Regions from separate parts of the Tumebacillus sp. BK434 genome, predicted to be linked through region 2. Evidence: a T-box and tRNA genes for the amino acid it is inferred to sense, from the RefSeq annotation. Region 2 holds a T-box; the other holds one or more tRNA genes.
The links. The T-box of region 2 lies ahead of pheS (phenylalanine--tRNA ligase subunit alpha). A T-box ahead of a tRNA ligase gene usually reads a tRNA of that ligase, here a tRNA-Phe.
Positions count from the first base shown of each region.

Region 1: it encodes a tRNA-Phe, which carries the amino acid that the T-box ahead of pheS (phenylalanine--tRNA ligase subunit alpha) is inferred to sense. The anticodon was not compared.

Region 1 is NZ_SLXS01000006.1:117,205-132,044, reverse strand. Features, by position in the region: tRNA gene EV586_RS21205 (tRNA-Ser) at 1-49, opposite strand, end outside; tRNA gene EV586_RS15770 (tRNA-Ser) at 369-457, opposite strand; tRNA gene EV586_RS15765 (tRNA-Leu) at 497-580, opposite strand; tRNA gene EV586_RS15760 (tRNA-Gly) at 609-683, opposite strand; tRNA gene EV586_RS15755 (tRNA-Lys) at 820-895, opposite strand; gene EV586_RS15750 (CoA transferase subunit B) at 1,079-1,738, opposite strand; gene EV586_RS15745 (CoA transferase subunit A) at 1,771-2,463, opposite strand; gene gerPC (spore germination protein GerPC) at 2,633-2,881, opposite strand; gene EV586_RS15735 (hypothetical protein) at 3,020-3,253, opposite strand; gene EV586_RS15730 (spore germination protein) at 3,258-3,503, opposite strand; gene EV586_RS15725 (Hsp20/alpha crystallin family protein) at 3,631-4,158, shown strand; gene EV586_RS15720 (spore germination protein) at 4,213-4,437, opposite strand; tRNA gene EV586_RS15715 (tRNA-Ile) at 4,556-4,632, opposite strand; tRNA gene EV586_RS15710 (tRNA-Phe) at 4,644-4,719, opposite strand; tRNA gene EV586_RS15705 (tRNA-Glu) at 4,749-4,825, opposite strand; tRNA gene EV586_RS15700 (tRNA-Thr) at 4,834-4,909, opposite strand; tRNA gene EV586_RS15695 (tRNA-Ala) at 4,913-4,988, opposite strand; tRNA gene EV586_RS15690 (tRNA-Leu) at 4,993-5,076, opposite strand; tRNA gene EV586_RS15685 (tRNA-Gly) at 5,101-5,175, opposite strand; tRNA gene EV586_RS15680 (tRNA-Lys) at 5,177-5,252, opposite strand; gene EV586_RS15675 (aminotransferase class IV) at 5,372-6,187, opposite strand; gene pabA (aminodeoxychorismate/anthranilate synthase component II) at 6,172-6,759, opposite strand; gene pabB (aminodeoxychorismate synthase, component I) at 6,756-8,222, opposite strand; gene EV586_RS15660 (RsmF rRNA methyltransferase first C-terminal domain-containing protein) at 8,413-9,786, shown strand; gene EV586_RS15655 (hypothetical protein) at 9,869-10,375, opposite strand; gene EV586_RS15650 (U32 family peptidase) at 10,529-13,036, opposite strand; gene serS (serine--tRNA ligase) at 13,396-14,673, shown strand.
Region 2 is NZ_SLXS01000005.1:12,202-27,041, reverse strand. Features, by position in the region: gene EV586_RS13775 (C40 family peptidase) at 251-979, shown strand; gene EV586_RS13770 (pentapeptide repeat-containing protein) at 1,112-1,717, opposite strand; gene trpB (tryptophan synthase subunit beta) at 1,866-3,026, shown strand; gene EV586_RS13760 (hypothetical protein) at 3,145-3,999, shown strand; gene EV586_RS13755 (response regulator transcription factor) at 4,090-4,767, shown strand; gene EV586_RS13750 (sensor histidine kinase) at 4,767-6,035, shown strand; gene EV586_RS13745 (S-layer homology domain-containing protein) at 6,070-7,368, opposite strand; gene ytxC (putative sporulation protein YtxC) at 7,564-8,451, shown strand; gene infC (translation initiation factor IF-3) at 8,705-9,226, shown strand; gene rpmI (50S ribosomal protein L35) at 9,250-9,447, shown strand; gene rplT (50S ribosomal protein L20) at 9,492-9,851, shown strand; gene EV586_RS13720 (potassium channel family protein) at 9,969-10,622, shown strand; gene EV586_RS13715 (TrmH family RNA methyltransferase) at 10,640-11,443, shown strand; gene EV586_RS13710 (DUF2512 family protein) at 11,580-11,960, shown strand; T-box leader at 12,043-12,287, shown strand; gene pheS (phenylalanine--tRNA ligase subunit alpha) at 12,340-13,404, shown strand; gene pheT (phenylalanine--tRNA ligase subunit beta) at 13,420-14,840, shown strand, end outside.

The sequences.
Region 1 (14,840 bases), on a different contig from region 2:
GATTGCCCCCTAACGGTTTTCTAGATCGCCCCAATATCTCTATCTCTCCCCACTCAGACACTCGTATTTGCCTTGTAATTCGTTTTTGAGATGAATGGGTGGGAACTTGGGTGCATGGAATTAGAAAATCAAATATGGTGCAAAAATTGGTTATGTTTTTGATACGTACAACTGCTGGTCATGTTGTCCGTCTACTATTCGTTCCTTACCCTGATTGCTGATCTCCAAAAATGCCTTGCCATCATCTCAGCGTACCAATTTGGAACCAACTAGACCGCACACCCTTGCGAACTCGACAATAAAAAAGAGTCCATGCGGTCTCTCCACAAGCTGTGGAAAACCCTCATGAACCCTTGCTGTTTAACGTTTGGCGGAGAGGACAGGATTCGAACCTGCGTGGGGTTGCCCCCTAACGGTTTTCAAGACCGCCCCGTTATGACCACTTCGGTACCTCTCCGCGTGTAAGAGAAAAGAAAAATGCCTGGAAATAAAAAAATGGTGCGGTCGAGAAGACTCGAACTTCCACGGGTTGCCCCACACGCCCCTCAAGCGTGCGTGTCTGCCATTCCACCACGACCGCATAATCAAAAGTATACTATGAAATTGAATGGAGCGGAAGACGGGATTCGAACCCGCGACCCTCGCCTTGGCAAGGCGATGCTCTACCCCTGAGCCACTTCCGCACGTACAGGATGTACCGTGTCCAGCGTTGCGACAGGACGTCGCGTACTTAGCTGGGCTACCTCCGTTGCGACAGGACGTCGCGCTTTTAGCTGGGCTGCCTTTGTTGCGTTCTTAACTGCACTACCATACATAAAGTGGTGAGCCATGAAGGACTCGAACCTTCGACCCACTGATTAAAAGTCAGTTGCTCTACCAACTGAGCTAATGGCTCTTGTTGCACTGCTGTATGTCATGGAAACTCTAACCGTATCGAAGCGACCCAGTCGCTGTCGACAAGAGATAATATATCATTTCAAATGTCGTTATGCAATACTTTTTGCAGAAAAAAATGCACCCAATTTCTGCTGGCGAAGAAAAGCTCCGCCCTTTCGGACGGAGCTCTCACACGCTGTACTTACACGTTGATTTCTTGTACGCCTTCTGCCGGGATGATCAGCTTCGGCTCGGTCTTGGATTGGATCTCTTCAACCGTGTGGCCCGGAGCTACTTCGCGCAGGACGAGGCCGTCTGCGGTCACGTCGAGCACGGCGAGGTCGGTGATGATGCGGTGTACGACGCCGCGGCCGGTCAGCGGGAGTTTGCACTCGTTGAGGATCTTCGCTTCGCCATGTTTGTTGTTGTGTTCCATGGTGACGATCAGGCGCTTCGCGCCGTGCACGAGGTCCATCGCGCCGCCCATGCCTTTGACCATCTTGCCCGGGATCATCCAGTTGGCGAGGTCACCTTTTTCCGAGACTTCCATCGCGCCGAGGATGGCGATGTCGATGTGGCCGCCGCGGATCATCGCGAACGATTCGGCGGAGGAGAAGAAGGCCGAGCCCGGAATGGTCGTTACGGTTTCTTTCCCCGCGTTGATCAGGTCTGCGTCGACTTCCTCTTCGGTCGGGTACGGCCCGATGCCGAGCAGCCCGTTTTCCGATTGGAGGACGACGTTCAGGCCCTCCGGAATATGGTTGGCCACCAGGGTCGGGATGCCGATGCCCAAGTTGACGTAGAAGCCGTCTTGAATTTCTTGCGCTGCACGTTGAACGATTTGGTCACGAGTCAATGCCATTTTATTAGCTCCCCTTTCAGATCCGTTGGTGATTACCCTTGACGAGTCGTGCGGCGTTCGATGCGCTTCTCGTGCTGGCCAAGAACGACGCGTTGAACATAGACGCTCGGGGTATGGATCTGATCCGGGTCCAGTTCGCCGACTTCGACGATCTCTTCAACTTCCGCGATGGTGATCTTGCCTGCTGCCGCCATCATCGGGTTGAAGTTCTGCGTGGATTTGCGGTAGATCAGGTTGCCCATCTTGTCAGCTTTCCACGCCTTGACGATTGCAAAATCTGCTTTCAACGGGTACTCGAGGATGTATTCTTTGCCGTCGATCACGCGGGTCTCTTTGCCCTCGGCGATCGGGGTGCCGACGCCGGCCGGGGTGAAGAACGCGCCGATGCCTGCGCCGCCTGCACGGCAGCGCTCTGCGAGCGTACCCTGCGGCACCAGTTCCACTTCCAGCTCGCCGGAGAGGAATTGACGCTCGAACTCTTTGTTTTCACCGACGTACGAAGCGACCATCTTCTTGATCTGCTTGTTTTGCAGCATCAAGCCGAGGCCCCATTCATCGACGCCGCAGTTGTTGGAGATGACGGTGAGGTCTTTAACGCCTTTGTCGCGCAGTGCAAGGATCAAGTTCTCCGGGATGCCGCACAGACCAAAACCGCCAGCCATGATGGTGGCGCCGTCTTGGATATCTGCAATGGCTTCTTGTACACTGTCATAGACTTTGTTAATCACGATTGTTACCTCCTTTATGTATCTGCCTGACACAAGTCAAGCGGTGCTTGTGTTAATCAGCATCATGCTATTCTTCGATAACGAATTATGAACTTCCTTCCACAAGATGCCCAATAATTGAGGTCGTACTCATAAAAAAACTGTCAACCTGAGCTGTCGACAGTTCTCAATCTTGCTGTTTTTGCATTTCCATGCGAAACTGCTCCATTTCCTCTTCCGGCAAGGGGGCGGAGATACCGAGATTCATCGTGCCTTTCATCTCTTGGATGTGCAGCGAATGAACATGGTAGACGATTTTCTTGACTTTTAATGGACGTTTGCCCGCTTTCAGTTGCTGCCGCAATTCAACATTTTCTGCTTCCAGTCTGCGAATGCGGGCCTCGAGCTGCTGCAGGGCCTGCCATACGTCCCACACGGCCGCTTTCACCTTCTTCCTCGCTCTCGTGTTGAGCTTCTCGTCCTGGAACAGCAGAGACCAGCCAGTTTTTCCCGACGTTCAGTGCTGAGTTCTCCATCGAACTGATGCGGATATTTTTCACATCAAAAAACACTTTCATTTGCGTTTCCCTGCGATGTTGATGTGGACACGATGGACCGGAAAGTCGATTCCATCACGGTCGTCCACTTCAAAACGGGTCGTTTCTGTCGTATTGAAATCGCCTTCGACCTCTCCGAACCCCTGATTCTGATTCTGCCGCCCGCGCACCACGTTTTGGATGCTCGGGCCAATGGTCATGAACGCTTTGTCAAACGTTGTCACTCGCACATTCATTACGTTGATCTGCATCATCTCACCCCAATAAGGAAGGAAGTTGGGTCACGGAAGTGTCTCGGACCGGCGCGTCGATAAAATCCGGGTCGTCCACACGGCTTCGCAGCCGCTTCTGGACGTTCTCGTCTCCGTTCAAGTTGCCAAAGCCTTGGTTGTATTTGGAGTTGTTCTTCCAGTCATTCAGGAGGTTTTGCCCGACGTTCAGCGCGGAGGCATTCTCCACGTTGTTGACTTTGATACAGAAGATATTAATGGTAAAAGCCATCTCGCCCACCTCCTCATTACTTCAGCCTATGTGCGCAACGTGAAGGTGGTGACATCCGCCCAAACGCACACCTGATTTTCTGTCCGCATAGGCTATCTATGACCGCAGGAAAAGGGGGGAATCACCGTTGAAAGACAACCGAAGTTGGACCCGTTGGGAAAAACAAGCCCGTCAGTTCTTCGGGGATGACTTCTGGACGGACATTCTCTCTGTGATCCCCGATGCAGAACAACAGAACCGCAGCGGTGAAGATCTCCGAAGCTATGAACGGGGAAACGGAACGATCGGGTCGGCCGATGCGCCGTCTTCAACTGCCCCCTCCTCGAAACCGGCCGTCGACCTGTTTGAAACGGAAAAGCAGATCCTCGTGCATGTTGAATTGCCCGGCTTGAAGGACATGTCCGCTGTGGAAGTCTACACACAGCATGGGCATTTGATCGTGGAAGGAACGCTGGAGCGCCCCTACCCTGACCTGCACCCGGTACGGGCGGAGCGGTTTGTCGGCGCTTTTTCACTTTCGATCCCCATTCACAAGCCGATTGTAGAAGCGAACATTGAAGCGATCTATCGCCATGGGCTGTTAGAGATCCGGCTGCCGCGCCGACGCAAGAAGAACAGCGCCGGCCGGCGGATCAACATCCAAAGCGAACCATAAAAAATCGTCGGCGCAAGGTGCGAACCGACGATTTTTTGATGCTGCTGGCGCTTGCTACACGGCGCTGGTGCGATTGATATTTTGATCGGCGAGATCTGTATCCAGAATGTTCGTTGCTCCTGCAAACTGTGCGGCCACGTCACCGTTTGCTTCCCCGGAACCGTAGTTCTGCTTGCTGTAGCCATTCCAATCCTGCACGAAGGAAGGCCCGATGTTAATGTATCCTTTGTCGATGACGTTGACTTTAAAGGCAAAGACGTTGATTCCGCCAATAGGCATCCACGCTCCTCCTCTCTGCTAGTAGCAATGTATGCCAAAATAAAAAAGCGGTGTCAGGAGACACCGCTTTCGCGCATACTGAGTTTATAGGCTTGAACCCTTGTTTGCGTAAGTTGAATGGTGGGCCCAAGAAGATTCGAACTTCCGACCTCACGATTATCAGTCGTGCGCTCTAGCCAACTGAGCTATGGGCCCGCATCCAAAAATGGTGGCTCGGGACGGAATCGAACCGCCGACACGAGGATTTTCAGTCCTCTGCTCTACCGACTGAGCTACCGAGCCATCTGTTGTTTTGTTACGGGAAAAGAAAATGGTGACTCGTACGGGATTCGAACCCGTGAATGCCGCCTTGAAAGGGCGGTGAGTTAAGCCGCTTCTCCAACGAGCCAAGAAAAATGGTGCCTTTTACCGGAATCGAACCGATGACCTCATCCTTACCATGGATGCGCTCTACCTACTGAGCTAAAAAGGCAACTGGTGGAGATAAGCGGATTCGAACCGCTGACCCCCTGCTTGCAAGGCAGGTGCTCTACCAACTGAGCTATACCCCCAAAATGGTGCGGTCGAGAAGACTCGAACTTCCACGGGTTGCCCCACACGCCCCTCAAGCGTGCGTGTCTGCCATTCCACCACGACCGCATATTTTGTTTTAAAGAAGAAAAATGGAGCGGAAGACGGGATTCGAACCCGCGACCCTCGCCTTGGCAAGGCGATGCTCTACCCCTGAGCCACTTCCGCATGGTGAGCCATGAAGGACTCGAACCTTCGACCCACTGATTAAAAGTCAGTTGCTCTACCAACTGAGCTAATGGCTCACGTACAGGACGTCGTGCCCTTAACTGGACTACCTCTGTCCGACGGTTGCCGCTGCGCATCTCTCGCGGCGACAGGTATTAATATATCATGGCGTATAGTAGTTTGCAAGAGGTATTTCTCAAGTATTTTTCTTCCAGTTTTCGATGAGTTGCAGGGTCACCGGGCCGGGCTCTCCAGAGCCGATCGGCACGCCTTCTATGGCTGTGGCCGGGAGAATCCCGACGACAGATGAGCTGGTGAATGCTTCGGTGGCGCCCGCGATGTCCGCGAGCGTGAAACGCTTCTCCATCACTGGCAACTGCTGCAGCACCCAGTCGCGCGTGATGCCCGGCAGGCAGCCTGTCTCGAGCGCAGGCGTCCAGATTTCACCCTGCACGACGAAGAAGAGGTTGCTGACCGCACCTTCGGCGATATACCCGTCCTGGGTGAGTTGAATCCCTTCTGCTGCACCGCGCTGCTCGAGTTCACGATAGGCGAGCAGGCTGTTCAGGTAGTTGAGCGTCTTCGCCCGCACCGGCGTTTCCGGAGTGCTGCGAACCGTTGTCAATACGACCAGATTGCGCCCTGTCACGGGCGGCAGGACGAGCTCTTTTACATAGATGACCAGCGTCGGCGCCGCGCACGTCTTGCCGCTGGGGCCGAGCGCCCCTTCTCCGCGCGAGACGGTGAGACGGACGTACGCTTCCTCCAGACCGTTTGCCCGCACGGTCTCCACAATCGCCCTCTCCAGCTCCGCATCGCTCCACGGAAGCGGAATGCTCAGCCACGCGGCCGATTCGCGCAGGCGGCAGGCGTGCTCCGGCCAGAACATCGGAACACCGCCCGCGGTGCGCATCGTTTCAAACAGCCCCGCCCCGTACAGGAAGCCATGGTCCAAGACGGACACGGTCGCTTCCTCCGCCGGAACGATGCGACCGTTTAGATAGACGAGCATACCAGCCCCTGCCTTTCCAAAAAGTTGCGCAGCATCTGCTTGCCGTGCTCGGTCAAGATCGCCTCTGGGTGGAACTGCACGCCTTCCACCGCCAGCTCCTTGTGGCGGATCGCCATGATCTCGCCCGCTTCCGTCCATGCCGAGATCTCAAAACACTCCGGCAGCGTCTCGCGCTCGACGATCAGCGAATGGTAGCGGCATACGGTAAGCGGCGAGGGCAGCCCGGCAAACATCGTCTGCCCGTCATGCTCGATCCGCGACGTTTTCCCATGCATCAGCTGCTCGGCCCGCACCACATGGCCGCCAAACGCCTGCGCGATCGACTGGTGCCCAAGGCAGACGCCGAGCAAGGGAATTTTGCCGGCAAAGGTGCGGATCACCTCCAAGGACACGCCCGCTTCGTTCGGCGAGCACGGCCCGGGGGAGATGACGATCACGCGGGGATTCAGCGCGGCGATCTCCTCGACGGAGATGCCGTCATTGCGGCGGACGACCAGCTCATGGCCCATCTCGCCCAAGTATTGCACGAGGTTGTACACAAACGAATCATAGTTGTCGATCATCAGGATCATGCCTGGACGCCCCCTTTCTGCGCGGCTTGCTCCGCTTGTTCAATCGCGACCCACAGCGCTTTGGCTTTGCGCAGGGATTCGTGGTATTCCCGCTCCGGCACCGAATCGATCACGATGCCCGCCCCCGCCTGCACATAGCCTTTGCCGTCCTGCACCTGCAAGGTGCGGATGACGATGTTCAGTTCCATATCGCCGTCAAAATCGATCCAGCCGATCGACCCGGTGTAGATCCCGCGGCGGGTCGGCTCCAGCTCTTCGATGATCTCCATCGTGCGGATCTTCGGTGCGCCGGTGATCGTGCCCCCGGGGAACGTTGCGCGGATCACATCGTAGGCGTCGCGGCCGTCTGCCAGTTGCCCGCGCACGTTGGAGACGATGTGGAAAACGTGCGAATACTCTTCGATCGCCATCAGCTCATTGACTTCCACCGAGCCATAGCGGCAGACGCGCCCCAAATCGTTGCGCTCCAAGTCGACCAGCATGATGTGCTCGGCGATCTCTTTTTCGTTGCTGCGCAGCTCCTCCACCGCCTGCCGATCTTGCACGGCATCGCCGGTGCGCGGACGGGTGCCGGCGATCGGGCGGGTGTTGCATTCGCCTTGCAGCACGTTGACCAGCAGCTCCGGCGATGAGGACACGAGCTGCAACTCCGGGAAATGCAGATAGCTCGCGTACGGCGACGGGTTGATTTTTCGCAAATGTTTATAGATCTCATACGGCGCCGCGCCAAGCGTCCGGCCTTGGCGCACGGAGAGGTTCACTTGAAACACGTCGCCTTGGCGGATGTATTCCTGCACGTTCAGCACCGCCTGTTGGAACGCTTCCTGCGAGAAGGAATAGCTCCAGTCCTCCTGCGCGGTGAGCACGGGAAAAAGCGGCGCTTGCGACGCGCCGTGGAACAGTTTCTGCTCCATCTCCGCCAGGGACGCTTCCGCCTGCGCCAGTCCGTCTTCCGCCTGCAGATCGGCATGGGCGATCAGATGCACCGTTCCATTCCGGTGGTCGATCACACACAGTTTGTCCACAAAAACAAAATACAGATCGGGCGTCCCGAGGTCATCCCGGCTCTGCTCCGGCAAGCGCTCGATATAGCGTGCCGTGTCGTACGCCAAGAACCCGACCGCTCCCCCGCGCAGCTTCGGAAAGCCGGCCAGGCGCGGGGCGCGGAACAAGGCCATTTTTTCGCGCAGCATCTCCAGCGGATCGCCTGTGCGCTCCTCGCGGTGTTCGCCGTGGACGAACTCGATCCGGCCGTCTTTGGCGGTCAGCGTGGCGAACGGTTCCCCGCCGACAAACGAGAAGTCGCCCATCTTGCCCGACTCCAGCAAAAAATGATGCTTGCCTTGCCAGCCCAAGCGCTCGTAAATTTCCGCCGGGTCGAGCGTCACCCCGTCATATGTACGTTTGACAGGCAGCAGGCGGTATCCCGCTGCCCGGTAAGTTTGCAGTTGTTCAGTCTTCAAGCTTCTGTTCCCCCTGCTCTCGTGAGCCGTGACATTCTACGCGAATTGTATTATAGGTTTCCCTCCGTTGCAATGAAAAAAGACCCTGTGATGCGAGCTCCTTAGCGGGATGCTATGCGCGCGTTTCCACACATGGTAAGATATACTTCCGGAAAACCTAATGGGCAGGGAGATGATGTCCTTGGCAGAAGTGCGGACGATATATCCGGAAGCTTTTTTGACGCGCATGCAGGAGCTGTTGGGCGATGAATACGCAGCGTTTCGCGAAACGCTCGATCGTCCTTCCGTACAGGGATTGCGCGTAAATACGTTAAAAACAAGCGCTGAGCAGTTGTTGCAGCTCGCGCCGTTTCATCTGGAGCCGGTGCCGTGGGTGCCGGGCGGGTTTTATTTCGAAGCGCCGGAGCGGCCGGGAAAACATCCCTACCATGCGGCCGGCATCTACTATATTCAAGAGCCGTCCGCGATGTCGGTCGCCGAAGTGCTCAAGCCGCAGCCAGGCGACCGCGTGCTCGATCTGTGTGCCGCTCCGGGCGGGAAATCGACGCACCTCGCCGCCCTTTTGCAAGGGACGGGGCTGCTCGTGTCCAATGAGCCGCATCCGCAGCGGGCGAAGATCCTCTCCGAAAACATCGAGCGGTGCGGCGTGCAAAATGCGCTCGTCACAAGCGAGATGCCCGACCGGCTCGCCGAGCGCTTCCCCGCTTTTTTTGACAAGATATTGGTCGATGCGCCGTGCTCGGGCGAAGGCATGTTCCGCAAAGACCCCGATGCCTGCGGAGAATGGAGTCCGGGGCATGTCACCGCCTGTGCACTGCGCCAGCTCGACATCTTGGATGCGGCCGCCCAAATGCTTCGCGCGGGCGGGACGCTGGTGTACTCGACCTGCACGTTTGCGCCCGCGGAAAACGAAGGGCTGATCGAAGCGTTTTTGCAGAAGTATGCGGAGTTTGAAGTGCTGGCCATTCACACGTTCGACCACTTTGCGCCGGGCCGCCCGGAGTGGGCCGACGCAGGCCGGGCCGATCTGGCCAAGACGGCCCGCCTGTGGCCGCATCGCCTGCGCGGGGAAGGGCATTATGTGGCGCATCTGCGCAAGACGGATGGCGAGCCGGCCCCGCGCCGCAAAGAGGTCAAGCCGGTCAAGCTTCCGGCGGAGGCGCTGAAAAGCTACCGGCAGTTTGCCGAAGAAGCGTTGCACAGCACCCCGGAAGGCGAATTTCTGCTCTTCGGGGACAACCTCTATCTCGTGCCAAGCGGGCTGCCCGACCTCAAGGGGCTGAAAGTGGTGCGTCCGGGCTGGCACTTGGGAACGCTGAAGAAGAATCGCTTCGAGCCGAGCCATGCCCTCGCGCTGGGCCTCCCTGCACAAGCAATACGCCACACGGTGCCGCTGACGGCCGACAGCCCGCAGACGCTGCAGTATCTGCGCGGCGAGACGGTCGCGGCGGACAGCGCCAGAGGCTGGGTTGTGCTCACCGTGGACGGGTTTCCGCTCGGCTGGGGTAAACAGTCCGGCGGCGTGGTGAAGAATCACTACCCGAAAGGCCTGCGCTGGCCGTAAGCGCAAGACAGGAAAAGACCACGTTCCCCGGGAACGTGGTCTTTTTATGATGATGCCATTTTATATTCACTTGGGACTTGAGCTACAGGGTCACGAGAAACTCGCCGCCACGATGTACGGACGGCAGCGCTTCGATGCGCACCAGGATCGAGAATTTTCGGGCCATGCCGCGAATGATTCCCAAGTTGAAGCTGTGGGGATACGGATTGTGGCAGATGATGTGCAATTGATTCGGTTCGGACTGGAGGCATTGATAGGCCAATTCGCTGCTGCCGACTCCCCGGTGGTGGAAGTGGCAAATGTCGTTTAAGGCGTGCATCGCCTGCTCAAAAGTGTGGACGCCTTCGATCTCCTTCGCCCGCATGGCGACATGCTTGCCGATCTCACAGATGATCTCTTTGCCGACCGTCCGCTTCAGTTCGTCTAACGTTTCCAAAACCGCTTGCAGCGGGTACCAACCGTGTTCATCAATCTCGACAATCCCTTTCTCGCCCAAAATCGTTCTGGCCCGGTTCATAAACACGCCGCAGCCGTCGACGATCGTCTGGACGATCAATCCGTTCGCTTCCGCATTCCCGTGGATGAGCATCGGCCTACCCCCCTTTATAAAAAGAAAGAAAGTAATAGAGCCAATACCCGTATTTTAACATGATAAAGCGTCCAGTCAATCGTACATCGTCAGGAGCCAATTTCTAAATGCAAAAGAAGCTGATCCTAAGATCAGCTTCTGCAGCTCTTCCCTTTAGCCGCGCGTGATGCCCGTCTTCGTCAGCTGGCCGCGCGTGACGCCGAGCTGGTTGGTGGCGTTCAGCGTGCGCCAGACGTGGGTGCCGGTCACTTCGCCTTGCAGGGCTTGGCGGTACAGTTTCAGCACTTCCTGCACGCGTCCGCCGTCCTCTTCGAGGAACTCGACGCGGTAGGTGTTCACGCCGTATTCGAGGAACTCTTGGAGGAATTCGGCCCCGGACTGGTCGACCGCGTTGTAAACGGTGTTGCGGCAGCCGGTGTCGACGCGAACCGGATGTTCAAAATCGACGCGGTCGCGCAGCGAAACGCGGTGCTTCTCGCAGACTTGTCCGCAGTTGGTGTAGTCGGTGCCTTCCGACAGGAAGGTCGCATACACGCAGTGCTCGGTGTGGAACATCGGCATGTGCTGGTGAATGACCACTTCGATCTTGCTGGCGTCCGACTGAGAGAGCAGGTCGACCATCTGCTCGGTGTTCAGGTCGTAGGAGGCGGTGACGCGCTTCATGCCGCGATCGAGAAACAGGTTGACCGCTTTGTGGTTGGCGATGTTCAGCGAAAAGTCGCCGATCAGCTCGATGCCTTCCGGGCGCTCCTGCTCGAAGAAATAGGCAGCGCCGGTGTTGCGGATCAAGATCCCGTCCGGCTGGGCCTTAATGATGTTGAGCAGGATGCCGCGCTCGCCCGGCATCAGGATGCGCGGGGTGGCGAGGGCGATCTTCTTGCCCGCTTGGCGCGCCGACTCGACCGCTTTCGGATAGTCGCGGACAAATTCAAAGTCGGCGTAGATATAATCGACATCGGTCTTGCCTGCCGCTTCGATCTGCTCCAAGGAGCGGCACAGCGCGATCAGGCTGGCTTCGGCGCCGTTGGCCGGATCGGCAGCCGCCGTGTCGGCGTAGACGTCGATGTCACGCTTTTGATACTGGCGCGGTGCTACGCGCAGCGCCAGCAGCTGTTCGGCCGCGTCACGGCGCATGCGGTTCAGCTCCGACATCGGCACGATCAGATCGCCTGTGAGGTCGAGCGACAGGTCGCCGAGGTGGTAGACGGTGCCGCCGAGACGACCGAGCTGATCGCGCAGCACTTCATCGTTCAGCGGGCGCTTCATCGCCGCTTCGGCCGGTTTGTCCGAGGAGATCGTGACTTCATGGCCGGTGTTGACGTCCGTCCAGATCGTCATCAGCGGCTGCCCGATGCTGCCGTACACGGAGACGTTGACCGGGAAGGTGTGGTACGGCTTTTCCGTTTCAAACGTCTTGCGCAGGCGGCGGTCCAGCTCAGGGTCGGAGGTGCGCCACACTTTGTCGCCGACGTTGATCCGGCTCAGGTCGACGTCATGGCGGCCCATGACGATCTCGTACATGCCCGCTTCGACTTTGCCTTCGATCTTCTGCCCTTTGATCCGCAGGTCATAGACGCGTCCGCCCTCTTCGTCCTGGGTCGGGTCGCCCGCGTCAAACACGATGCCGTCGCCGCGCTTCAGCGGCGCTTGCAGATCGACGAGGATCGCGTCGCGGAAGATTTTTTTCACGTTGCCGAGGAACACGCCGCGCTTTTTCGGGAACGTGCCGTCGACGAGCTGCTGGTGGTTGGTGCCGGAGAGGAAGCCGTGCGTGAAGCCGCGCGAGAAGCTTTGCTCCAGCTCCGCGATGTCGATGATCTGCGGGTCGTAGTCCGCCCCGGCAAAATAAGCATCGATCGCCTTGCGGTACTTCGCGGTGACGTTCGCCACGTATTCGGCAGCTTTCAAACGGCCTTCGATCTTGAAGGAAGTCACGCCCGCTTCGATCAGCTCCGGCACCAGTTCCAGCGCGGACAGGTCTTTCGGCGACAGGACGTAGGCGATGTTGCCCATGTCTTTGTGCTCGTTGTCGACGATCATGTCATACGGCAGGCGGCAGGCCTGTGCGCATTCGCCGCGGTTGGCGGAGCGGCCGCCCCACATCTCCGAGGTCAGGCACTGGCCGGAGTAGGAGACGCACAAAGCGCCGTGCACGAACACTTCCAGTTCGCTGCCCGTTTCGGACGCGATCTTTTGGATGTGCTTGAGCGAGTTCTCGCGGCCGAGGACGACGCGCTCCATGTCGTAGGGCTTGGTGAACTCCACCGCTTCCGAAGAGGTGATCGTCATCTGCGTCGATCCGTGGATCGGGAAGTCGGGCGAGATCTCGCGGATCATCTTGACCAGGCCGAGGTCTTGCACGATCACCGCGTCTACCCCGGCGTCGATGCAGGCATCGATCAGTTCTTTGGCGTCTTCCAGCTCATTTTCAAAGACGAGGATGTTGAAGGTCAGAAAGCCCTTCACACCGTACATATGTAAGAACTCCATGATCTCCGGCAGCTCTTCCATCAAGAAGTTGTTCGCCCGGGCGCGGGCGTTAAACTTTTCGACGCCGAAATAGACGGCGTTCGCCCCGTTGGCCACAGCTGCACGCATCGCTTCCCAGTTGCCTGCAGGCGCGAGAAGCTCGATGTCTTCACGTCTCAAGTTTTGATTCATCTATAGTCACCTTCCGTTTCACCTGTTTCAGTCTAACTTGTCTATTGTACATGTTTTCCCGAAATGGTGAAAGAATTGCTGGCAAAAAGAATACCCATTGTCATTTCGTAACATCTTATCTTATAATAGAAAAAATCTACAGAGCGGAATTATGCCGGTGAAGAGCATCCAACTCGGAGGCGTCTGCGAAGAGCAGACCGGGGACTGCCCGTTACAGCAGTGCAAAGAGGGTCAGATTGTCTGTTGCAGATGTTTGGCCAAGTTGGGTGGCACCGCGAGAAGAGCGCTCCTCGTCCCAAAGGGATGTGGGCGCTCTTTGTGTTTTTCGGAAAAATTTTACAGTGAGGAGTGCATGAAACATGTTGGACATTCGCTACATTCGCGAGAATCCGGAAATGGTGCAGCAGGTCGCGAAGCAAAAAGGCATCGAGGTGTCGATCGACGGCTTGCTGACGTTTGACGTCGAGCGCCGCCGCATCCTGCAGGAGTTGGAGCAGTACCGCATGCAGCGCAACCAGCTGTCGCAGATGATGCCGCAGCTGGCGAAACAAGGCAAGAAAGACGAGATGGAGCAGACCAAAGAGCAGGTGCGCAAGATCAACGCGGACATCACCTTGCTGGAGAGCTCCTTGAACGACGTGGAAGCGAACTTGCGCGAACTGATGCTGCGTGTGCCGAACATCATCTCGCCGGACACGCCGATCGGCGAATCGGACGCCGACAACGTGGAAGTGCGCCGGGTCGGTGACGTGCCGGTGTTCGACTTTGAGCCGCTCGACCATGTGGCGCTCGGGGAAAAATACGACCTGTTCGATATCCCGCGCGGGGTGAAGGTCGCAGGCACGCGCAACTATTATTTGAAAGGCATCGGCGCCTACCTGCACCGTGCGGTGCAGTCGCTGGCGATCGACCTGCTGACCGACCGCGGCTTTACGGTGGTTGACGTGCCGGTGATGTTGCGCGAAGAGATGTTCACCAACACCGGCTTCTTCCCGCTGGGTCTGGACCAGACTTATGCGCTGGAAGACAACAAGTACCTCGTCGGCACGTCGGAAGTGCCGCTCGTCTCCTACTACAGCGGCGAGACGGTCGATGTCGAGGAGCCGATCCGCTTTGCCGGCGTCTCGAACTGCTTCCGCAGCGAAGCCGGTTCGGCGGGCCGCGATGTGCGCGGGCTGTACCGCGTGCACCAGTTCGCCAAAGTCGAGCAGGTGGTGCTCTGCAAAAACGACCCGGAAGTGTCGGAAGCGATCCTGCAGACGATCACGAAAAATGCGGAAGACCTGCTGCAACTGCTGGAACTGCCGTACCGCGTGGTCAGCGTCTGCACCGGCGACATCGGGCAAGGCGTGTACAAAAAGTACGACATCGAGACGTGGATGCCGAGCCGGGAGAGCTACGGCGAAACGCAGTCGGCGTCCAACCTGCACGAGTTCCAGGCGCGCCGCTCGAACATCCGCTTCCGCGATGAAAACGGGCAGCTGCAGTTCTGCCACACCTTGAACAACACAGCGGTGGCGACTCCGCGCATCCTGATCCCGCTCCTGGAAAACCACCAGCGCCAAGACGGCTCGATCTACATCCCGAAAGCGTTGCGCAAGTACATGAACGGCGTGGAAGAAATCCGCCCGAAATAATTGGCAAGCAGACCGCCCGGGGGCAAGCAACCCGGCGGTCTTTTTTTGCGCTGGCGACGTGCGGCTAGTAGACTGCAGATCATATTGGATGCTACAAGCGCCCCCTGCCAAGGGCAAGTCCTCGCGGTATCTGGACACCTACGAGAACTAAAAAAGACCTTCCCGCT
Region 2 (14,840 bases):
ACAAAACGGTACCCGCCTGCGACTAACTACATAAGCGAAATGTTTCATGAAAGGCCAGCCGGTCGCAATGTGAGAGTGAGAAGGTGTGTTCCGTCGAAAAATCACCAACAATGCCAAGCTGGCCGTTTTGTGAAAAACACAGAGCGCTTCCTTCTGGCCCCCGGAACTTACCGGGGGCTTTTTTCCAGTCATGTGAACTTCCCCTTCTGGTGATCTTAATAGGGTACAAGAGCCGAAGGAGGAATTTCACATGAGATTGTTTGCCAAACGGATGCTCTGCTCCGTCTTACTCGCCGCTTCGCTGATCTGCACCAGCCTGCCTGCCCAAGCGAACCACCAAGTGCCTCAACAGCAGGCCGCAGCCGAAACGTCTGCTGTCCTGCTTCCGACCACGCTGACGCCTGGCCTGCTCAAACAAGGCTACTCCGGTTGGGCGGTGCGGCAGTTGCAGACCAACTTGAAAACGCTTGGCTATTATACACACTGGAAAATCACCGGCTACTACGGCACCGTCACCAAACAGGCGGTGAAAAACTTCCAACTCGCCTACAGCATCCATGCGGACGGCGTGGTCGGACCCGTTACCCAGCGTGAGATCTCGCACGCGATCCTCAAGCGCAAGATGATCGCCGACACCACGCATTACACCGGTGTCAAATACGTCTGGGGCGCCGAATCGCCGTCCAAAGGCTTCGACTGCTCCGGTTTCGTCTATTACATGTTCCGCAAGTTCGGCGTGAACGTCCCGCGCACCACTTCGGCCGGCCTGTATAAATACGGACGCGCGATCAACCGCTGGAAATTGCAGCCTGGCGACCTCGTCTTTTTTGCCCTCGAAGGGAAGCACATCTCGCACGTCGGCTTCTACATGGGCCATAACAAATTCATTTCCGCCACCTCGTCCAAAGGCATCTGGGTCTACTCGATGAGCAACACGTTCTGGGGCCCGCATTTCGTCGGGGCGCGTCGGTATTATTAATCGCATACGTCAGATCCGGAGAGCGTGGGGTTGACCACCGCTCTCTTTTTGCATGGAAGCGCCGTGCGGCCGTGCACCGACAGCGCAGCCAATCAAAAAAGCCCTGACATCAGGGCTATTTGCATGCTTTCTTCAATCCACCTTCGCTCCGTGCGCTCTGGCAAACAGCACCGCTTGCTCCATGTCCAGTTTCGCGCCGCGCACGTCCATGTTTTCAAACGGCACGCCGTCCATCGCCGCCCCGCGAAAATCTGCGCCGCTCAGCTTGGTGTGGGCGAGGTTGGCGCGGCTCAGGTCGGCGTCGCGCAAGTCGGCTTTTTCCAAGCTGCAGCCGTAGAGATCCGCTTCCACGAAGCGCACCCCGCGCAGCTTTTGCCCCTTCAGGTCCTGCGAACGCAGGTTCACGAACGACAGGTCGCCGCCGGCGATCGTCACACCGGTCAATACCGCCTCCACAAAACTCGACCCGGTCAGCTTGCACCCTTTCAGCTCCGTCACAAACAGGTTGGCCGCCTCGAACTGGCAGTTCACAAACGCTGCGTTGTGATGCACCGAGTTGTTCAGCAGCGCCCCGCTGAAATCACAGCCGACAAACTGGCACCCGTGCGTCTGCAGCTCTTTCATCTCCGCATGCCGGAAATCGCAATTCACAAACTTGCAGTCCCGCAGCTCCCCTTCCGTAAAATCCTCGTCGCGCAGGTCCTCACCTTCAAACTCCCGTCCGTTCCACTCGATCATCAGATTTAACCTCCTCCATCTTGATACCTATTCTTGATTATACCAGTTCCAGGAGACCAGATTGAATGCGTTGAAATGCTCTGTTATAATTAACCATAGATGAGAAGTCAGTAAAGTTAGAGTTACATTTTCTGAGGAGGAAGTTGAGATGAGCACAGAGACCACGCAAGGCAGGTTTGGACAATTCGGGGGCAGCTACGTGCCGCCGGAACTGCAGGAAGTTATGGACTACTTGAGCGAGCAATTTTACAAATACAAAGACGACCCGGAATTCAATGAAGAATTCCGTTACTACCTCCGCGAGTATGTCGGGCGGGAGAACCCGCTGACCTTCGCCAAGAACCTGACCGAGAAGCTCGGCGGGGCGAAGATCTATTTGAAGCGGGAAGATCTCAATCACACCGGCGCGCACAAGATCAACAACGTGATGGGGCAGATCCTGCTCGCCAAGCGCATGGGCGCCAAACGGATCATCGCGGAGACCGGCGCCGGTCAGCACGGCGTGGCCACGGCGACCGTCTGCGCGATGTTCGATATGGACTGCACGATCTACATGGGGGCGGAAGACACGCGCCGCCAGTCGTTGAACGTGTTTCGGATGGAACTGCTCGGTGCGAAAGTCGTCGCTGTCGACAAAGGCCAGGGCCGTTTGAAAGACGCGGTCGACGAAGCGCTCGGCGATCTCGTGCAAAATTACCAGAACACCTTTTATCTGCTCGGGTCGGCCGTTGGCCCGCATCCGTTCCCGACGATGGTCAAACATTTCCAAGCGGTGATCTCCGAAGAGTCGAAGCGCCAGATTCTCGAAAAAGAAGGCCGGCTGCCCGACGCGGTGATCGCCTGCGCAGGCGGCGGGTCGAACGCGATCGGCGCGTTTGCCCACTACATCGATGAACCGGGCGTGCGGCTGATCGGCGTGGAGCCGGATCAGGCGCCGACGATGGCAGAAGGCGTTCCGGCTGTCATCCACGGTTTCAAATGCCTCGTCCTGCTCGATGAAGAAGGCAATCCGCGCAAAACGTATTCGATCGCAGCCGGGTTGGATTACCCGGGCATCGGACCGGAACACTCCCACCTGCAGGAGTCGGGCCGCGCCGAGTACGTTGCCGTCAGCAACGACGAAGTGCTGGACGCGTTCCAAGCGCTCTCCCGCACCGAAGGCATCATCCCGGCCTTGGAAAGCTCCCATGCGGTCGCGCATGCGATGAAGCTCGCCCCGCAGATGTCCCGCGATCAGATCATCATCATCAACATTTCCGGCCGTGGCGATAAAGATGTGGAGCAAGTGTTCCACATGTTGACAAAATAAATGTTCCAGCCCCTCTTCGGAGGGGCTTTTTTTAAAGAAAATCTAAAGATGCTGCTCCATACTGAGGTTGTAAGGGAGACAGGCAAGCAATTACAACCGAAAGGGTGAGTGTAATATGATGAGCAGAAAATCGAAATTCTTGATGACCTTGGGGATCGCGGCCGTGTTGGCCGGTTCCGGCACCGCGCTGGCAGCCACGACCGACAACCAGACCACGCAGCAACAGCAGCAAGCGCCGGCAGCCGGCAAGAAAATGATGAAGATCCAGTTTGGCGGCGGCGAGCTTCTGACCTTCCTCGGCGTGACCGAAGCGGAGCTGCGCACCGCCCAGCAGGAAGGCAAGACCTTGAAGCAGATCGCAGAAGGCAAAGGCATCACCGAAGCGAAGCTGATCGAGTTCCTGCAGACCGAGCAGCAAAAACAGTTGGCGCAAGCGGTGACCGACGGCAAGCTGACCCAAGCGCAGGCGGATAAGATGAAAGCGGGCATGACGACCGAACGCCTGCAAGAGATGATCAACAGCACCGGCAAAATCGGCCCCGGCGGCAAAGGACACGTCATCCTGCACGGTCCGGGCGGTGGCGAGGAGCTGGCAACGTTCCTCGGCCTGACCGAAACGGAGCTGCGCACCGCGCAACAGGAAGGCAAGACGCTGAAGCAGATCGCAGAAGGAAAAGGCATCACCGAAGCCAAGTTGATCGAGTTCCTGCAGACCCAGCAGCAAAAGCATTTGGAGCAGGCAGTGACCGACGGCAAGATCACACAGGAGCAGGCGGATGACATGAAAGCGAAGCTGACCGCTGAACACCTGCAAGAGATGATCAACAGCACTGGCAAATTCGGCGGCGGACGCGACCACGGACACGGCGGTCCGGGCTTCGGTGGTCAGGTATTCGGCGGTTTCCCGGGCAGCATCGAAGGGGCAGCGGCAACCTCGGCAATTCCGGCTCCGACTTCGCTGCGCATCGACTAAAAAGCGTTTCGGGAAGGACAGGCAGGGATTGCCTGTCCTTTTCGAGTATTTACCCAGTAGCTGAACACACTGGAAAAAGGGGGCGATGCGATGAAAGTGCTGATCGTCGAAGATGATGCTTCGCTCTTGAAGGCGGTGGCAGACGTTTTTGAAGAAGAAGGCTACCAGACCGACCGAGCCGACAACGGATTGGACGGGCTCTTGTATGCCGGGCAGGGCATCTACGACCTGCTCGTGCTGGACATCATGCTGCCGGGCAAAACGGGGCTGGAGATCATCAAAGCGCTGCGCAAGGCGGGAAGCACAGCCCCGATCTTGCTGCTCACCGCCCGCGATTCGGTGGAAGACCGGGTCAAGGGGCTGGACGCGGGGGCGGATGATTATCTGACCAAACCGTTTGCCTTTCAGGAACTGCTCGCCCGCGCCCGCGCGCTGTTGCGGCGCAAAGGCGGCGTCAGTGAAAGCGGTGAAGTGGTCTGCGGGCCGCTCGTGCTGAAAGCGAAAGAATTTGATGCGTTTGTGGAAGGCGCGCCTTTGAAACTGACGGCGAAAGAATACAAGCTGCTGGAGTTTCTGCTGCTCAACCGGGGGCAGATCTTAACGAAAGAGCAGATTTTTGACCGCGTGTGGGGATTCGACGTTGACACCAATATGGGGGTCGTAGATGTCTATCTGCACTATGTGCGCAAAAAGCTGGCCCTGCAGAACTGCGACGGCCTGATCCACACCGTGCGCGGCGTCGGCTATATGCTGAAGGAGATCGGCTGATGTTCGCGCAGATCCGCAACAAACTGGTCTTCTTAAACGCACTCGTCTTTTTTGTCATATTGATCGCGGGCAGCACCATGCTCTATCTCTACATGGAAGAGCGGCTGCTCGATCAGGTCGACGCCGCCATGGTCGACCAGTCACAGCGCATGTTCAACGGGGATCAGGGTCCGATGTTCCGCCCCGTCGGCCGTCAGTTGGACCGCCAAGCCGTCCTGCTGGCCTGGACGACAGAAGGCAAACTGATCAACACCAATCCGAGCCAAGAGGAGATGGAAGAGGCGGACGTGCTGGAATTTCAAAAGATCGCGCCGCACGATCTCCCGCAAACGTACCGCTTTGGCGCGCACAGCTATCGCGTGCTGACGATCGGCACGCCCGGCAACACGCTGATCGAGCTGAAAGGCAACCTGTTCAAAGTGTCGCTCGCCAAAGTGCAGCTGGTGCGCAACATCGACTCCGAACAGGCGATTCTCAACCGCCTGCTGACCGTCTTGAGCGCAGGCACGCTGTTCGGCGGGATCGTCACGATCCTCGCCGGCCTGTTTCTGGCCGGACGGGCCTTGGTGCCGATCCGCATCTCGTGGGAAAAACAACAGCAGTTCGTCGCCGACGCCTCCCATGAACTGCGCACGCCGCTGGCGGTGATCCAGTCGCAAACGGAGCTGCTGTTCCGCCATCCGGAGCGCACGATCCAAGAGGAAAGCGAAAAGATCGCCGGCGTCTACAAAGAGGCGCGGCGGATGAACAAGCTGGTCAGCGACCTGCTGACGCTGGCCCGCTCCGACTCTAACCAGTTGGAGATCGAGCGCAAACTGTTGCCGCTCGATGCGCTGCTGGCCGAGATCTCCTGGCAGTTCGCCCAGATGGCCGAACTGCGCGAGATCAAGCTGACCACCAAACTGCAGCCGGGCATCCGCATCGAAGCGGACGAAGCCCGACTGCGCCAACTGCTGGTAATCCTGCTCGACAACGCGTTGAAATACACCGGCACAGGCGGCAAGGTGCACGTGGCCTGCAACCGCAGCGCGCACGGCGCGGAGATCGTCGTCGAGGACAACGGCGCAGGCATCGCGCGCGAAGACCTGCCGTTCGTGTTCGACCGCTTCTATCGGGGTGATAAAGTCCGCACCTCGTCTGACGGCGGCACCGGACTGGGACTTTCGATCGCCAAATGGATCGTCGAAGCGCACCACGGCAAGATCCGCGTCGACAGCACGCCGGGCGAAGGCACGGCGTTTACCGTGTCGCTGCCGACGAAAAAATAGAAACCGCTCCCACATTCGGGAGCGGTTTTGTTTCTTAATAGCCGATCACTTTCGCCAAGATCGTCGCACCTTGCGCTTTGGTGAGGTGGTGGAACGGGTAGAAATAGTAGCGGCCATTCTCTGGGATGCCGTTTAGGAAGCCGTACTGGTTCATGATCAGCACGGACGGCTTGGCCCAGGACGGAACTGTTGCGAAGTCGGAGAGCGAAGTGGTCTGGCCGGTGATATCCTGTTGGGAAAAGCCGAGGATGTTGCCGACCATCACGGCTGCTTCCGCGCGGGTGATCGTGTCGCCCGGGCGGAACACCTGCTGCCCACGGGCGTTGACAGAGCCTGTGATCATGTTGTTTTTGGCGAGCAGATTGATCATCTTCGCCGCCCAGTGCTTTTGATCCACATCGGCAAACGGCCCTTTCACCGGCGCGGCGGCGATTTCTTCCGGCGAGAAGAAATAGTTGGCGAGCAGGGTGGCATATTCGGCGCGGGAGCTCTGCTTGTTCGGCTGGAAATTGCCTGCATAGCCTGTGATCATGCCGAGCTCATGCAAGACCTCAATATGTCCGTACGCCCAGAACGTCGGCGGAACATCGAGGAACGACGGACGCACCGATGAGAAGAAAGTGCCGAACAGCACCGTCTCATTGGCGGAGTTTGGCCGCGACGCGGTGACGGTCAGCTCATGAAAGCCGTCTTGAAACGACGCCGGGTTGATGATCGCCGAATGGGTGCCAGTGGTCAGCGCCGTCTCGCTGTGCAGTTCGCCGTCCAGATAGAGGTGCAGTTTCGCCGACGGGACTTTCGACGACACGCTGGGCGCCAGATCGAACGGCTTGGTGATCACTTCGCCGCGCGTAAAGGCACGCATGGTCAGTTCCGGCACCAGTGTGTCAGGGACGGTCAGGCCGGTGCCGCTGATCGTGACATTGATCGTCGCAGCGCCCGAGTCGCCGAGGTAGAGGTTGCTGATCAGCAGATTGTAGGCACCTGGCGAGGACAGAGCAAAGCTGGTCGATTGGCTGACAGGCTCTTCTGCGCCAGGCTCGTCCCGGCCGATCAATTCATCATGCACGATATCATGCGTGGTCGCATTTTCCACCCGCACGGACAGATACTGGCCGGTCGTCATGCCGGGCGCGGAGATCGTGACCGGGCCGGCGGCCGCTTGAAAGCGGTAGGAGTTGGTCTGCATCTGGTCCACTTTCGGAAATACGTTGGCGAGCGTCACCTCGCCGGTCCCTTGCGCGCGAGCCGGCATGCCGGCCGGGCCGGACAGGGCGAGCGCGATCGAGCAGACGGCTACGAGGAACCATTGGCAGACGGAGCGTTTACGCATCAGCGTGTAGGACCTCCCTTTTCCAGATGTCACAGCATGTGCTGGGCTTAGTGTCCCATGCCGGGGCTGTCCGCTCTCCGCACACATCTTGGCATCATCTCCACCTAAAAGTTGTATAGGAGCCTCTGTGCTTGCATACACTTATCCATAACACATTGGACAGACTGGATCGATCTGGAAGGAGGGAGATGCGGGTTGAAGAAACTGACCGTTGGGGCGGAAAAACACGCCGAAGAGCTGTGCGCCATTTTAGAGCAGGCCCGGGAGCAGCTGTGGCAAGAGCACGGCATCCGGCTGATCGGCGAGCGATGTTCGCGCGGGAAGTACACCTTTTATACATACAGAGTGAGCGGGACGAGCGAAGGCATTGAAGACAACTGCACAGAGATCGCAATGGCAGTCATCTCCGCAGGGATCGCAGAGTTTGTCACAGACGTGTGGGAGCGGTATGAACTGCAAAAGATCGTGGCAAGCGACTTTTATTATTACGGGGCGGATGAAGTGGAATACCTCGCCGACTCTGCGGTCAAGATGCTGGCCGGACTGCTCGGCCAAGACGGCAAGCCGCTGCGCGCCCAGCACATCGCTTTGTCGGTGCAAGAGCAGCTGCTCTTGGGCCATGAACTGCTGATCGAAGGGCTTTTGCGCTTCCGGATGCGGTCGCTGCAGGAAGATTTGCACCGCGTGGCTCTGCAGTCGATCGACGAATATCTGATGGATCTTGAGTATCAGGAGTTCGTGAAGATCCTGCGCTATTTTTTGGATGTGCAGGAGCCGCGACTGCCGCTGCTGCATATGGTATGCTTAGACGAGAACACGACCCGGTTGTACAACGCGGAAGGCAAGCCGATCGAGCCGGGCGACATCGCCGACCCGGTGGTGGAGGACATGTTGATGAGCACCTTGATCAGCCTCGCCCCGGAGAAGCTGCACATCCATGCCGGCGGGGAGAGCCTGCCGCCGCTGGCGGAGACGGTGACGAAGATCTTCGCCGACAAGACGGTAGTCTGCCGGGGCTGTCCGCTCTGCCATACGGTGCACCAGTGGGCCGACCTGCCCGCACAAAAAGCGACCGATCAATAAAAAATGGTTGACAGGCAATCTCGTTTCGGGTAATCTACATAAAGAAGTTTAATGGCATACTACGTGAAGAAAGAAGAAGCTTCCCGCTTCTCACCCGAAGAGCGTCCTCGAAGGATTGTGACCGGGTCATGCGAACGTTTCAGCGCGGATTTTAATTTCGTCTGTAACCATGCGGGATGTATTCTCCGAATACATCCCGCATTTCTTTTTTCTTCAACACAGGTTGGGCCATTAACTCTGGAGGTGACAGGTTATTAGCAAAGACGATGTTCAAATCAATGAGGGCATCCGCGCACGTGAGGTGCGGGTGATCGATGTCAACGGTGATCAGCTCGGAATTAAGTCGCTTCGTGAAGCGCTGCAGATCGCAGCTGACAAGAACCTCGACTTGGTGAACGTGGCACCCACGGCCAAGCCTCCTGTATGCCGGATCATGGACTACGGCAAGTTCAAGTACGAGCAGAGCAAGAAAGAAAAAGAAGCTCGTAAGAACCAGAAGATCGTATCCATCAAAGAAATCCGCATGACCCCGAATATCGAAGAACACGACTTCCAAACGAAGCTGCGCAATACCGTCAAATTCCTCAACGAAGGCGACAAGGTCAAAGCGAGCGTCCGTTTCCGCGGTCGTGAGATCACGCATCAAGATATCGGGATCAAAGTTCTGACCCGCTTGGCTAAAGAATGTGAAGAAATCGCCGTCCTCGAGCGTGCACCGAAGCTTGAAGGCCGTTCGATGATGATCATCCTTTCGCCGAAAAACACCAACAACTAAACTAGCAATTGGAGGTTCGCACCATGTCCAAAATGAAAACTCATCGCGGCGCGGCGAAGCGTTTCAAGCGTACCGGTTCCGGCAAGCTCTCCCGCAGCCATGCATACACTTCCCATATGTTCTCCAACAAAGAGCAAAAAGTGAAGCGCAAACTGCGCAAGCGCGGTACTGTACACAAGTCCGACCAAAAGCGTATCGAGCAAATGCTCACCTACCTGTAAGACTATTATTTTCTGTTTGAACACAGCATAGGAGGTTACTTAGAATGCCGAGAGTTAAAGGTGGTACTGTTACCCGCCGTCGCCATAAGAAAATCCTGAAGCTTGCACGCGGTTTCCGCGGTTCCAAGCATCGTCTGTTTAAAACTGCAAATGCACAGGTCATGAAGTCCCTGCTGTACGCATACCGTGACCGCCGCCAGAAGAAACGCGACTTCCGCAAACTGTGGATCGCTCGTATCAACGCAGCAGCTCGCATCAACGGTCTGTCCTACTCCAAGCTGGTTCACGGCTTGAAAGTAGCAGGCGTAGAAGTCAACCGCAAGATGCTGGCTGACCTCGCTGTTAACGATGCAGCAGCGTTTGCAGAACTGGCAAACCTGGCAAAATCGAAAGTAAACGCGTAACTTGCGCTGGAAAGGCCTGCTTCGGCAGGCCTTTTTTCGTATGATTGGGGTATGCTAGGAACAAAAGCTGCTTACCGAACGTGACCGATCAAGCATCGGCAAAGGGGGAAAACTACAATGGCAAAACAATTCGCGGTGGTCGGCCTTGGACGCTTCGGCACTTCTGTGGCGCGCACGCTGTACGAGATGGGCTACGATGTGCTGGGCATCGATTCGGATGATGACATCATTCAGGATATCGCCGACTTGGTCACGCATGCGGTGACGGCCGATTCGACCGATGAAAACGCGCTGAAGTCGATCGGCATCCGCAATTTTGACGTCGTCATCGTCGCGATCGGCAACGACGTGAAGAACAGCATTTTGACGACGCTGATTCTCAAAGAGCTCGGCGTGCAGTATATCGTCGTCAAAGCGCAGGATGAACTGCACGGCAAGGTGCTGGAGAAGATCGGGGCGGACAAAGTGGTCTATCCGGAGCGCGACATGGGCTACCGGGTGGCGCACAACCTGGTCTCGCCGAACATCCTGGATTATATTGAGCTGGCTCCCGACTATTCGATCTACGAGTTGCAGGCGCCGAGCAAATTTATCGGCAAGTCGCTGGAACAGCTCGACCTGCGCCGCCGTTACGGGGTCAACGTCATGGCGATCAAGCACGGCAAGGACATCAACATCTCGCCGATCGCGACCGACCTTCTGCATCAAGGGGATGTTCTGGTGGTGGTTGGGAAGAATGAAGATTTAGATGAGCTTGACGAAAACAGATAAAGGGTGAACAGACTCTGATGAATTTTGAACAGATTACGTCGGTCAAGAACGGCCGGGTCAAAGACTGGGCTGCGCTCAAGCAGAAGAAATATCGCAATCAGCAAGGGCTGTACATAGCGGAAGGCACGCGTCTGGTCGAAGATGCGGTGGCATCCGGGGCACCGATCGAAGCGGTGCTGCTCAGCGGTGACCTGCAGTCCGGGCGCTATGACAAGATCATCAACGGCCTCGCCTCGCTCGGCACCGCGGTGTATGAAGTGACGGAGTCGGTGATGGAGCACATTTCCGACACCAAGACGCCGCAGGGCGTGATCGCCGTGATCAAGCAGACGGCGGGCGACGCGGAAGGCTATTTGGCGAACAAGAACAACCCGCTGTATCTGGTGCTGGACGGGATCCAGGACCCGGGCAACCTCGGGACGATGATCCGCACCGCCGATGCGGTCGGCGCGACCGGCGTGTTCCTCGGCAAAACGTGTGTCGATCTCTACAATCCGAAAGTGGTGCGCTCGACCATGGGGTCGATGTACCACCTGCCGATTTTCGAAGTTGATCTGGAGCTGTTCCTGCCCGCGATGCAGCGCCAAGGCGTCGCCGTCGTCGGCACGGCGGTCGATGCAAAGAAGACGGTGTACCAGCACGATTTCACGCAAGGCACCGCACTGGTAATCGGTTCGGAAGCGCACGGCCTGAGCGCCGCTGTGACCGCGCTGGTCGACCACAACATCACCTTGCCGATGCCCGGACAGGCCGAATCGCTCAACGCGGCGATCGCCTCGTCGGTCATGCTCTACGAAGCGCTGCGCCAACGTTCGCACTAAGCGAAAGCGAGAGGCACTGCGAGCGGTGCCTTTTGTTGTTGAGGGAGGGTCTGGCACAGGCGGAAACTTGTGCATGGCAGGAACTTGCATGGTTCACCTGCTGGCGGGGCAGACTTCCTCTATGGAGGTGTTTGCAGTGAACCGACATCTGCTTGCGTTTGTGGTGAAACTGGGCTCAATGATCGCAGCTGTGTATTTTATTGCGCTGTTCTTCCCGCTCTGGGGGCAGGCCAACCTGTTCCATGCCGTGATGCTCGGTCTGATCATCGCCGTGCTCGGTTATGCGGCCGACCTGATCATCCCGCGGGCGGTGAACCAGATCGTCGCCGTCGCCGTCGACCTCGTGCTGGCCGCCCTCGTCGTTTTTGCCGGGAACTATTTTCTGCCCGGCATGAACGTCTCCTGGACGTTTGCCTGGTTTGTCGGCCTGCTCGTCGCCGGGATCGAGATTTTTTACCACTTTCAGTTCGTCCGCAAATCGAACGAACCGGTCGGCGAACCCGGACCCGACCGTTAGGGACGGCCTCATTTTGCACGTTTGCAGTTGCAAAGCTTTTTGCCCTGTACTATACTAAGTAATCAATAGCACAATCGAACAACCAACAGCATGGACGGAGAGAGTAAGCGCTCGGAAGCGTACAGGGAGAGGATGCCACAGACTGCAAGCATCCTTACGCGATGACGACCGCCGAAGTTCACTCCCGAGCTGCTTGCCTGAACGGTTCTTGCAACCTGTGTAGGGCAAGCCGGCAGCAGACTGCCGTTACCTGGAAACGAAGTGGAGCCGTGGGTGTTTTTGCCCATGCTCAATTAGGGTGGTACCGCGAAGACTTTCGTCCCTTGCCTGGGATGAAGGTCTTTTTTATTTTGGATACATGAAGCAGGAGGGAACACGAATGAAAGAACAGCTTGCTGTACTGAAAGAACAAGCGCTGGAGAAGCTGCAAGAGCAGACATCGCTGCAACAGCTCGGTGACTGGAAAGCGACCTACCTCGGCAAGAAAGGTGAACTGACCGCCGCTTTGCGCGGCATGAAAGACCTTAGCGCCGAAGAGCGTCCGGTAATCGGCGCTCTGGTCAACGAAGTGCGTGAAGCGCTGGAGCAAGCTCTGGAAGCGCGCGAGTCAGACTTGCGCCGCCAAGAGCGCGAGAAACGTCTGCGCGAAGAGACGATCGACGTCACCCTGCCCGGACGCAATGTTCCGCTTGGCAGCGAACATCCGTTGAACCGCCTGATCCGCGAGGCGGAAGAGATCTTCCTCGGCCTCGGCTTCCAGATCGCAGAAGGCCCGGAAGTAGAGACCGACTACAACAACTTCGGCGCTTTGAACGTGCCGAAGAACCACCCGGCCCGCGACATGCAGGACACCTTCTATATCTCGGAAGACATGCTGCTGCGCACGCAGACCTCCCCGGTGCAGGGCCGCGTGCTGCGCGCCAATGTGGAAGCGGCCAAACAGCGCGGCGAGACTTCGCCGCAGCCGGTGCGCATCATCGCGCCGGGTCGCGTGTACCGCCGCGATGACGACGACGCGACCCACTCTCACGTCTTCATGCAGATCGAAGGGCTGGTCGTTGACCGCAACATCCGCATGAGCGACCTGAAAGGCATTCTGACCTTGTTCACACAGCAGATGTTCGGTCAAGACGTGTCGATCCGCATGCGTCCGTCCTACTTCCCGTTCACCGAGCCGTCCACCGAAGTCGACGTCACCTGCTACACGTGCGGAGGCGAAGGCTGCCGCATCTGCAAGCAGACCGGCTGGATCGAGATCCTCGGCGCCGGCATGGTGCACCCGAACGTTTTGGAGATGGCCGGCTACGATCCGGAAGAGTTCACCGGGTTCGCATTCGGCATGGGCGTCGAGCGGATGGCGATGCGCCGCTACGGCATCGAAGACATCCGCCATTTCTATACCAACGATGTGCGCCTGATGTCGCAGTTCAAGTCTCGCGTGTAGCAGGAGGGAAAAACAATGAAAATCAGCTATCAATGGCTTCGTGAATATGTAGAAATCGGGGATCTCACCCCTGAACAGATCGGCGCCCTGCTCACCGACGCCGGCGTACCGGTCGAAGAATTTACCCCGCTCAACCTCGGCGTCACCGGTGTGGTCATCGGCCACGTCCTCGAGACTCGCCAGCATGAAAACGCCGACAAGCTCCGCGTCTGCACGATCGATGCCGGCACCGGCGAGCACCTGCAGATCGTCTGCGGCGCACCGAACGTGGCGCCGGGCCAGAAAGTTCCGGTCGCGGTGATCGGCTCCGTACTGCCGGGCGACTTCAAAATCAAAAGAGCCAAGCTGCGCGGCGTCGAATCGCAAGGCATGCTCTGCTCGGCCAAAGAGATCGGCCTGGACATCAAGCTGCTGCCGAAAGAGCAGACCGAAGGCTTGTACATTCTCCCGTCCGACGCACCGATCGGGACGGACATCACCGAATACCTGTACATGAACGACACGGTGCTCGAACTGGAACTGACGCCGAACCGTTCCGACCTGCTCAACTACCGCGGCGTCGCCTACGAAGTGGCTGCGCTGCTCGGCCGCGAAGTGAAGCTGAACGAAACGTTCAAGCCGCACGGTAACAGCGCGTCCCCGGCGACTGTGAAAATCGAATCGGAGAACTGCACCAAATACGCGGCTCAAGTGATCCAAGGCGTGACGATCGGCGAATCGCCGCTCTGGCTGCAGGCGAAACTGCTCTCCGTCGGCGTTCGCCCGATTAACAACGTCGTCGACGTCACCAACTTTGTGATGTTCGAGATGGGCCAGCCTTTGCATGCGTTCGACCTGAACAAAGTGGCGGAGAGCACGATCATCGTCCGCCAAGCGTATGATGGCGAAAAGCTGGTCACCCTCGACGGCAACGAGCGCACGCTCGACCATGGCATGCTCGTCATCGCCGACCCGCAAAAAGCGATCGGTCTGGCCGGCGTGATGGGCGGCGAGAACTCCGAAGTCGACGCTGCGACCACGGCGATCGTCCTCGAATCGGCCTATTTCGACCCGGCGACCACCCGCAAGACGGGCAAAGCGCTCGGCCTGAACTCCGAAGCGCAAAAGCGTTTCGAAAAAGGCATGATCGACCAAGGCATGGTCACAGCTGCCCTGCTCCGCGCAGCCGAGCTGATCGTCGAGCTCGCCGGCGGTGAGATCGTCGGCCAACCGATTGAAGTGGTGACAGGAGCGGCCGAGCCGCACGTTCTGCCGCTGCGTGCGGAGCGCGTGAACCAACTGCTCGGCACGGCGATCGAAGAAGGCGAAATGATCGCGATCCTGCGCCGCCTCGGCTTCGAAGTGTCCGGGTTCAAAGTGGACGGCGCCCACCATGTCACCCCGCCGACCCGCCGTCCGGATATGCTGCGCGAAGCAGACCTGATCGAAGAGATCGC